DNA from 3 places in the Rhizobium sp. NZLR1 genome. Region 3 is predicted to be linked to each of the others. Evidence: predicted binding sites of a transcription regulator. Region 3 holds the regulator's gene; each other region holds the start of a gene.
What was found. Region 3 encodes LexA, which represses DNA repair genes until DNA is damaged. Its sites were predicted from a motif close to TGTTCNNNNTGTGTTCNG; they were not measured.

Region 1: J3O30_RS32210 (ImuA family protein) is a predicted target of LexA. The motif match lies at 1,530-1,547, and genes of this name have one in related genera.
Region 2: dnaE (DNA polymerase III subunit alpha) is a predicted target of LexA. The motif match lies at 1,321-1,338, and genes of this name have one in related genera.

What each region holds. Positions count from the first base shown of each region.
Region 1 covers NZ_CP071637.1:85,328-88,602, forward strand. The annotation lists gene J3O30_RS32195 (DUF982 domain-containing protein) at 1-122, shown strand, start outside; gene J3O30_RS32200 (hypothetical protein) at 132-410, shown strand; gene J3O30_RS32205 (SOS response-associated peptidase) at 535-1,308, opposite strand; gene J3O30_RS32210 (ImuA family protein) at 1,609-2,367, shown strand; gene J3O30_RS32215 (DNA polymerase Y family protein) at 2,282-3,275, shown strand, end outside.
Region 2 covers NZ_CP071632.1:1,742,228-1,745,502, forward strand. The annotation lists gene J3O30_RS08705 (ABC transporter ATP-binding protein) at 1-540, shown strand, start outside; gene J3O30_RS08710 (DUF5680 domain-containing protein) at 609-1,073, opposite strand; gene dnaE (DNA polymerase III subunit alpha) at 1,575-3,275, shown strand, end outside.
Region 3 covers NZ_CP071632.1:2,127,792-2,131,066, reverse strand. The annotation lists gene kdsA (3-deoxy-8-phosphooctulonate synthase) at 1-562, opposite strand, end outside; gene J3O30_RS10645 (VOC family protein) at 559-1,455, opposite strand; gene lexA (transcriptional repressor LexA) at 1,653-2,372, shown strand; gene J3O30_RS10635 (ComEC/Rec2 family competence protein) at 2,353-3,275, opposite strand, start outside.

The DNA.
Region 1 (3,275 bases), on a different replicon from region 3:
AAGCAGAAACCGCGCGCGGCCTGTTTGCAGCCTTTGCCGAAAAACACGATCTGCTGGCGCCGGCAACCGACGCAATAGCCGCGTCTCGATCGCGGCGCGATAGAGATCCACACGTGCGATGAGGGTGACCGATGATGGACAACATGTTGCAGCAGGTGGCCAGCAATGTGATGGCGATGGGGCCAGCGGTTCTGGTCCAGGGTCTGCAGTTTCGGCGGCCGATCGATGTGGTGAGGGCACCGGCACTTTCCGTTGATGACAAACGGACAATCCTCGCCGCCTGGGCATCGGATTATTATGCCGTCGATTCCAAACCGGCGCTGCGTCACCTTCCAGGCACGCCCGAACCAATTTCGATCGATGAGGTTCACGCGGGGCTGCGAGAACTCGACCGGCGATACGATCTCTGACGGGCCGCAGGCTCAAGCGGCCCGTTTCACCGGCTTGGCGAGCCGCTTGAAGGCGTGGTCCAGCGACCGCTGCCCGTCGCAATAATCCTGCCAGGCGCTCGTTTTCCCACTGTGCGCAAGACATTCAAAACAGTGTCGGCTGCGCGACAGGTTCCCCAGCTTTCGTGATGATGGTGGCTCCATAGGGTTCCCGCGAGGTCACGATGATCGCATCGTTTGGCAGCGGCCGGGCAAGCGCCTTAGCTTCGTCCCATGCCGCCCTCATCCAGACATCGGTCTCCTCTTTCGTCAGCAGCAGCACCGGCATGGCCTTGTCATGGATTGGCTTGACGATCGCGTTCGGGTCGGTCGTCAGAAAGCCGTAGAGATCATCCGTCGTCTGCCCGTCCTTGACCTTTCGCACGCTGGTCCATTGAGGAACATGGAGGCCCGCGAAAAACATGAGCGGCTTGCTCTCGTCGCGCGCAAACCAGGCATTCGGCGTGTTCCCGCCTTCCTGCTTGCTCGCCGGATCAGGCTCGGCAAAACTCGTGACGGGCACGAGGCAGCGGTTCTCGACCCCGAACCATCTCTTCCAATGCGGGAAATTCAGCTTCCGGACATTCGTCGTCCCACTGTCGAGCTGCTCGCGGACAAGCCTTTCGAAATCCACCTCCTGGCCCTTGGCGCGAAGTTTTGCAGCTTTCTTCTCGGCCTCCTTTTCGAGGGCGAAGCGTGGCGACGGCAGGCCCCACCGCGCATGGACGAGCTGCTTGCGACCGTCGGCGGTGTTGCGCACGATCGGTCCTGTCTCGTTCGGGTTCATCTGGTAGGCTGGCATCAGGTTGATCAGGCTGTCGGCGTCCTGCGCCCACTTGGCAACCCAGTCCTTGTCTTCCATGCGGTACAGATTGCACATCGAGCTGCGACCGTTTCCGTTGAACACCGCTAGCATCGTAGCTGACAGATTTGCAGAATGCCAAGCCGTCGATGATCAGACTGTGGCCCCGGCAAAAATTTGTACGGGGCCGGGAAATCGACAAGGCGACCCATAGCCATGATTCGCCACGCGAATCTGCCGGCCTGCTAAAATTGGGGGATAAAATTCCTATTTCCGGTTGCTTGACTCTTGGAGCAGCGGGGAACAGATAAGGAACATCCGCATTTGAACGACATGACGTCGATACTCCAACACGACCTGAAAGGAGGTTCGTGAACGATGACTGCTGCCCGCGACAGGGTGATCTCCGATCTGCGCGACCGCATCGCCTCGTTTGAAAGGGGTGCTGCGAGAAAGGCCGGCTGCCTTGCCTTCGGGGTTTCCGAGATTGATGCAGTGCTGCCAGGCGGCGGCCTTGCTTACGGCGCCTTGCATGAGTTTGCGGGCGGCGGATCGGGAACAGTCGATGGGGCAGCGGCAGCGCTTTTCGTTGCCGGGATCGCGGCCCGGACAAAGGGTCAGATCCTTTGGTGTTTGACGCGTCCCGACCTGTTTTTCCCGGCGCTCGCGCAGGCAGGTCTTCATCCCGATCGTGTGGTCTTTGCCGAAGCCGACAAGGAAGAGGATGTCCTTGCGACCATGGAGGAGGGCCTTGGTTATGGCGGCTTGGGCGCCGTCGTCGGCGAGATCGTTCGCCTGCCGATGGTCGCCTCCAGACGGCTGCAGCTTGCGGCGGAAAAGAAGGGCACGCTGGGTTTGGCTGTCCGCCGATGGCGGCGGCAGACGGAGGCTTCGGATTTCGGGCAACCGACGGCCTCGACGTCCAGGTGGCGGGTGAGTGTGCTGCCATCGGAGGAGCTGCCAGTTACGGGCGTCGGACGTCCGAGGTGGCTGCTTGAGCTGATGCGGGTGAAAGCGGGTGAGTGCGCAGAGTTTATCGTAGGAGCGTGCGATGCCACGGGTCGTATCCATTTATCTCCCGGATCTCGCGATCGAGAGGATCAGACGGACGGCTGGCGCCGGCGAATTGTCGGCTGAGCGCCCACTTGTCGTCGTCGCGAAAAGCGGCTCGAAGCGTTGGATCACGGCTGCGGATCACAAGGCGCGCGAAGCCGGTATTCATGTCAATATGCCGGCCGCCAAGGCACAAGCGCTCGTCCAGGGCCTGCAGATGGTCGAGGCTGAAGTGAACGCCGACACCGCAGCTCTTGAACGGCTGGCGCTGTGGGCGCTGACGCAATATTCCCCTGTTGTCGCGGTTGATCCGCCGGACGGCATCGTCATGGACACCGAAGGCGCCGATCACCTGCAGGGTGGCGAAGACCTGATGTTGTCCGGTATCGTCAACCGTTTCCATGCCCGGGGTCTGACGGCGCGCGTTGCGATTGCCGACAACTGGGGTGCGGCCCATGCGCTCGCTCGGGTGAGCAAGCGCGCGACCGTGATCGTTCCGCGTGGCGAGACAGCACGTTTCGTCGAGCGATTGCCGATCGCCTCGCTCAGGCTACCTCCCGAGATCGTTGCCAGCCTGCGGACACTCGGGTTTCAGACGATCGGCGAGCTGTCGGTTACGCCGCGTGCACCGCTGACCCTTCGCTTCGGCCCAGAGATCGGCCGGCGCCTCGACCAGATCTATGGACGGTTGCCGGAACCGATCGAGCCAATCCGCTCGATGGACACCATCGAGATCAGCCGCGCCTTTGCCGAGCCGATCGGCGCGCCAGAGACCATCGCCAAATATGTCTCGCGCCTGGTCGTCCAGCTTTGCGAAGCGCTTCAAAAGAAGGGCCTTGGCGTTCGCCGCACGGATCTGATCGTCCACAAGGTCGACAATACGATGCAGGCGATCCGCACCGGTACCGCAAAACCCGCCCGCGACGTCGCCTGGCTGACGAAGCTGTTAAAGGATCGGATCGAGAAGATCGAACCGGGTTTCGGTATCGAGA
Region 2 (3,275 bases), 390 kb from region 3:
AAGTCGACCCTGCTGCATGTCGCCGGCCTCTTGGAACATCCCGATGGCGGTGAAGTCAGCATCAACGGCCATGCCTGCGACGGCCTGAGCGATGAGAAACGTACCGCGATCCGCCGCAGCGAGATCGGCTTCGTCTATCAATTCCACCACCTGTTGCCGGAATTTTCCGCACTCGAGAACATCATGATGCCGCAGCTGATCGCCGGGCTGTCCTGGAAGGAGGCCGGTGAGCGGGCGGGCCAGCTTCTCGATTATATGCGCATCGGCCATCGTGGCGCCCATCGCCCTGGCGAGCTTTCCGGCGGCGAGCAACAGCGCGTCGCGATCGCCCGCGCCGTCGCCAATGCGCCGAGCTTGCTTCTTGCCGACGAGCCGACCGGCAACCTCGACCCGGAAACGGCAAGCTACGTCTTCGATGCGCTGGAGGCGCTGGTGCGCCAGTCCGGCCTCGCGGCCCTCATCGCCACCCACAATCATGAACTCGCCCGTCGCATGGATCGGCGCGTGACGATCGCGGATGGCAAGGTCGTCGATTTCTAGAGCATGTCGCCCGGACGTGTGCAGCGGTTCCGGGATAACGCTGCAGAAACAAAAATCTAAGGCAGCGATTACGGGATGACCAGCCCGCCGCGATAATCGAGCATATAGGCCTTCTGGCCGTTTACCATGATGCATTCGTGGCCGCTGAACCGCTCGCAACCGCCTTCGCTGCGGTCGAGATAGCGGCCGGTTGGATGATCGAATTCCATCCCGCCGAGAAAGCGCTCCTGCCGATACATGGCTGAAAGTGCCGCTTTGATCACTGCCCCGGCGGCAGCGCCGTCGATGAGATCTGGTGCGACGATCCAACCGAAATAGTTCATCACCCACACGGGCTCGCCGGCAAACCACACCACCTCCTGTCCAGCGAAATCGGTGCCGCCGAAATAGCTGTCGAGATAGCGCCAGTCGCCGCGCTCATAGCCCATATCGTGGGCACCCGGCCGGCAGGGCGCGCGCGGCACGCCGCCGCCGACATAGGTCGCAGCCTTGGCCTCTACGACGAATTCGTTCAGCATCGCAATGTCGAGCATGTCGTTCTCCTCTCGGCCGGATGCTGGCAAATATGCAGTGATCTGTAAAGAACAAAAAAAGAACATCAGCCGAGACAAGCGGGTCGTCTTGAGAGGAGGTCGGCCGTCTGGCGACCATGTCACGATCTACGGCAGATCGCGAAACAACATCGCTCCTCATCAGATCGCGTCCCGGACCTTACCGAATCGCAATGCGCATCCCGGGATTTTCTAACGCAAGAAAGAAGGAAAAGATTCCTGTTGACAACGGAACAAACATCGAACAAAGTGAAAACATAACAAGTAAGGGAGAGCCAAATGACTGACATGATCCGTGATATCGCAGCATTCACCTCCATCGCAATGTTCGTTGCCAGCTTCTCGCTCATCGTCATGGCAATCTAAAGTTTTCAGGGGACCGCATGGCAGTCATGCGGTCCGGACGCGGGACTTCTTCTGGACATCTTCGCCCTCTATGCCGACAATGCGTCCGATTCATTCGGGTGATTGGGAAGGCATGGCATGGCGGATACGGCAAAGGGTTCAACGGCTGAGGTGACCGGCGGCACGCCGGGCTTCATCCACCTGAGGGTCCACTCCGCCTATTCGCTTCTCGAAGGCGCCTTGCCGCTGAAGAAGATCCTTTACAAGGCGACCGGCGACAGCCAGCCGGCGATCGCCATTACCGACACCAACAATCTGTTCGTCGCGCTGGAATTCTCCCAGAAAGCGATGGAGGAGGGCCTGCAGCCGATCATCGGCTGCCAGGTCTCGATCGACATGGAAGACGGGCTGGAAACGGAAAAGCGCGGCGGCCAGCAGGCCCTGATCAAGCTGCCGTCGATCGTTCTTCTCGCTGCCACCGATGCCGGTTACGAACGGCTCGTCGACCTCGTCAGCCGCGCCTATCTCGGCGGCGAAAGCAACCAGGCCATTCATATCAAGGCCTCCTGGCTGGAAGAGGCCGGCACAGAAGGGTTGATCGCCCTGACCGGCGCCCTGACCGGGCCTGTCGACGTGGCGATCAAGGAGGGCCATGCAGCCCAGGCGGAAGTCCGGCTGCTTGCGCTGAAGCGTCTCTTTGGCGACCGGCTCTATGTCGAGCTGCAGCGGCACGGTACCTACGACAAGCGCCATGAGCAGAGGATCGTCGGGCTTGCCTATATCAACGACCTGCCGCTGGTTGCGACCAACGAGGCCTTCTTTCCGACACGCGACGATTACGACGCCCATGATGCGCTGATGGCGGTCGCCCACAATGCCATCGTCTCCGACGATAGCCGCTTTCGCCTGACCCCGGACCATTATCTGAAGAGCCGGGCCGAGATGGCCAAGCTCTTCGCCGATCTGCCGGAAGCGCTGGAAAACACCATCGAGATCGCCAAGCGTTGCTCCTTCGTGCTGAAGACGCGAAAGCCGATCCTGCCGCGCTTCACCGGTGCGACCGACGATCCCGAGGAGGCCGAACGCGCCGAGGCGAGCGAACTGCGCCGCCAGGCAGTCGAAGGGCTGGACATGCGGCTTTCGACGCTCGGCATGTCGCCGGGTTACGAGGAAAAGGAATATCGCGAGCGACTGGATTTTGAACTCAGCGTCATCGAGCGCATGCGTTTTCCCGGGTACTTCCTGATCGTTGCCGACTTCATCAAATGGGCCAAGCAGCAGGATATACCGGTCGGCCCGGGCCGCGGTTCGGGCGCAGGTTCCCTGGTCGCCTACGCGTTGACGATCACCGACGTCGATCCGCTGCGGTTTTCGCTGCTCTTCGAGCGCTTCCTCAATCCGGAACGCGTCTCGATGCCGGACTTCGACATCGACTTCTGCCAGGACCGCCGCGAAGAGGTGATCCGCTACGTCCAGGCCAAGTATGGCCGCGAGCAGGTGGCGCAGATCATCACCTTCGGTTCGCTGCAGGCGCGCGCCGCCCTTCGCGATGTCGGCCGCGTGCTGGAAATGCCTTACGGCCAGGTAGACAAGATCTGCAAACTCGTGCCGAACAATCCGGCCAATCCGACGCCGCTGTCCAAAGCGATCGAGGAGGAGCCGAAGCTGCAGGAGGAGGCGGCGAAGGAGCCGGTCGTCGCGCGCCTGCTCGACATTGCCCAGAAGATCGAGGGGCTTTACCGCCATGCCTCGACGCATGCCGCCGGCATCGTCATCGGCGACCGCCCGCTTTCCAAGCTGGTGCCGATGTATCGCGATCCGCGCTCCGACATGCCGGTC
Region 3 (3,275 bases):
TGTCGGAGACCAAAGTGTTATAACCGAAGGAGGCGCCGCGTTCGCACAGCAGCACGTTCGGATTGCCGCTGGCATTGAGCTTCTTCAGGACGTTTTTCATATCCCAGGGAGCGAGGAACTGGCCCTTCTTGACATTGACGGCGCGGCCGGTCTCGGCGGCGGCGATCAGAAGGTCGGTCTGGCGGCAGAGGAAAGCCGGGATCTGCAGGACATCGACCACTTTTGCCACCGCGGCGCATTGCTCGGCGGTGTGGACGTCGGTCAGGACGGGAAAACCGAACTCCTTCTTCAGGTCGGCGAAGATCTGCATGCCCTTTTCAAGCCCGATGCCGCGTTCGGCAGAGAGCGAGGTGCGGTTTGCCTTGTCGAAGGAGCTCTTGTAGACGAGACCGATGCCGAGTTTGGCGCAAAGCTCCTTCAGTGTGCCGGCAACCATGAAGGCGTGGTCGCGGCTCTCCATCTGGCAAGGGCCGGCAATCAGCGACAGGCGGCCGGTATTGGAAAATGTGACCTGGCCTGCGCCCTCGCCGATCCTGACTTCGGAATTCGTATCAGTGCTCATCGTGTTTCCTCGAAGGCGAAGAGCGTGCCCTGCCCGGGCGCGGGCTTCACCAGAATGCGATTGTTCTTGCGCGTGTAGGTCACTCCGTTAGCAGCCAAATGCGCTTCTGTCACGGCAAGATCGGTGACGGCAAAGAGGATAGCCCGGCCGCGCAGGCCGCGGTCGGCGGATGCGACGGCGATCTCGAAATAGGCCTCCAGCCCTTCCGGCGTCATCAGGCTGATTTTCGCATTCGGCGCCGCGATATTAACGCCGAAACCGGTTTTCTCGACGGCCGATTGCGCCGTTGCAAGGCTGACGAAGGCGGCGAATGCAGAGGGGTCCGGCGCGCAAAGCGCGATCTCGGCAATGCCGGTGACGCCATTGGCATGCGTCTCTAGCGCACCGCGATCGGCCGGCAGAGGATTGATGCGCTCAACACAGAAGAGGAAGAAATCCGGCGCGCGCAACTCAGCGGCAAAGGCCAGCTTGAAGCCGGCCATGGTCTCGGAACCGTCCGGCATTTTCATCGGCCGGCTGAACTGCAGCATGTCGCCGGCGCTCGATCCGCTGCCGACGAAGCTCCGATGAGCGCGGCCGGCATCCCCGGTGCCGAACGCCACCGCCGAAAGCCCCTCCTCGCCACAGCGGAAGCGGAAGGCCCGATTGCGGGCGGTGAAGACATTGCCTTGCCGCGCCGATGCCTCGCTCTCCTCGCGGCTGGCGATACCGAGCGGCTCCAGATAGGTCTTGTCGGCAAAGAAGACGCAGGCATTCTCCGTTCCGAAGGGATGGCGGGCATCGGCGGCAACGGTGAAGCCAAGCTTGCCGAGCCTTTCGCGCGCCAGGTCGATATTGACAACGGGCAGCACGACATGATCCAGCGGGTGCGGTTTGGCCGAGTGCTCGTTCATGATATCCCTCCCTGAAACGCCAAGAGGGTGCGACAGCGCCACCTTCAATGCAAGACATGTGCGCCAATCCGGCGAATGAAAATAAAAAACTCAACGAGTTGGCGGCAAGTTTTACGGAAATTTAGCTACTTGCGGAACACATATGGAACATATAGTGTTCTGTTCTGGATTTGTTTCAATCAAGGGGTCACACGTCGATGCTCACGCGCAAACAACAGGAGCTCCTGCTTTTCATTCATGAGCGCATGAAGGAATCCGGCATTCCGCCCTCTTTCGACGAAATGAAGGATGCCCTGGATCTGGCCTCGAAATCCGGCATTCATCGTTTGATCACAGCGCTTGAAGAGCGTGGCTTCATTCGCCGCCTACCGAACCGCGCCCGGGCGCTCGAGGTCATCAAGCTTCCGGAGGCCTACAGCCCGAGCATCCAGCCCCGGCGCGGCTTTTCGCCAAGCGTCATCGAGGGCAGCCTCGGCAAGCCGCAGCCGGTCGCCGCCCCCGCTCCTGCAAAACCGGTCGCCGATAACGGCAACTCCGTCTCCGTGCCGGTCATGGGCCGGATCGCTGCCGGCGTTCCGATCTCGGCGATCCAGAATAACACCCACGACATCGTCGTTCCCGCAGACATGCTCGGCTCCGGCGAACATTATGCGCTGGAGGTCAAGGGCGATTCGATGATCGACGCCGGCATCTTCGACGGCGACACGGTAATCATCCGCAACGGCAGCACCGCAAGTCCCGGCGACATTGTCGTTGCCCTGGTCGATGACGAAGAAGCGACGCTCAAACGTTTCCGCCGCAAGGGCGCCTCGATCGCGCTGGAGGCTGCCAATCCGGCTTATGAGACCCGGATTTTCGGGCCGGACCGCGTCAAGGTGCAGGGCAAGCTCGTCGGCCTCATTCGCCGCTATCACTGACATTGGAGAGGCCGGATTCGGCAAAACTGTTGCTGCGCCAGTCATAGGCGCGATGGCGCTTCCATGGGCGCGACAGGGTTTCGAATGCGGTCACGACCTCCAGGCCGGCATCGGCGAAGCGCAGCTCGACGGAGCCAGTCCTGCGCAGCGTCTCACCGGTAAAGAGCGTCGCTCCTGATCGGCAGCTGTTGAACCGCAGGCGGACCGACGTCACGACGATATCCGCCGCGTCGCAAGCCGGACCGAGATAGGCAGCGTTGTCGATGACGGCAACCACATGACCATTGCCGAGCCTTGATGTGCACCAGGCCTTTTTGACGCAGGAAAAGCGGTTTGCTTCACCACCGGCGACAGCCGCCCGCATCGCCGCCCTCGCTTCATTCTGCTGATCGCGGGAAAGCCTGACGCGGCGGTCGTCTCCCTCCGGCGGGACAGCGGGACCATCCAGCATTTTCGGCGGGAAATGCGTCGGCAGGACAAGTGCTCTCTGCCACTGATCGAAGATGAAATCCGGCGGGTTTTCGCGGTTGGAAGCGATTGCCGCAGCCGCGACCACTGCGACGAGACTGCCATCCTCCGAAATCACCAGATCCGGCGCCCGGGGAAGCGGCAGAAGCAGCACGCCGAGCGTAGAGACGGCGATAATCGATGTGCCGATATGGCGCAGCCGGGTGCGCAGCAGCGTCAGCAGCAGAAAGCCGGCCACGGCGACAGCGAAATACCAAGCCGGCAAGCGGCCGATGCCGATATCACCGCCCCAACCGGACACCGTTTTGGCGACCGCAATCACCAGGTCGAGGCCGAGGCCGACCACCTTCCAGAGCGGAACGTCCAGACCGAACGGCATGAGCAACATCGCCAGCAGCCCGGCCGGCATGACGATGAAGGAGATGATCGGCATCG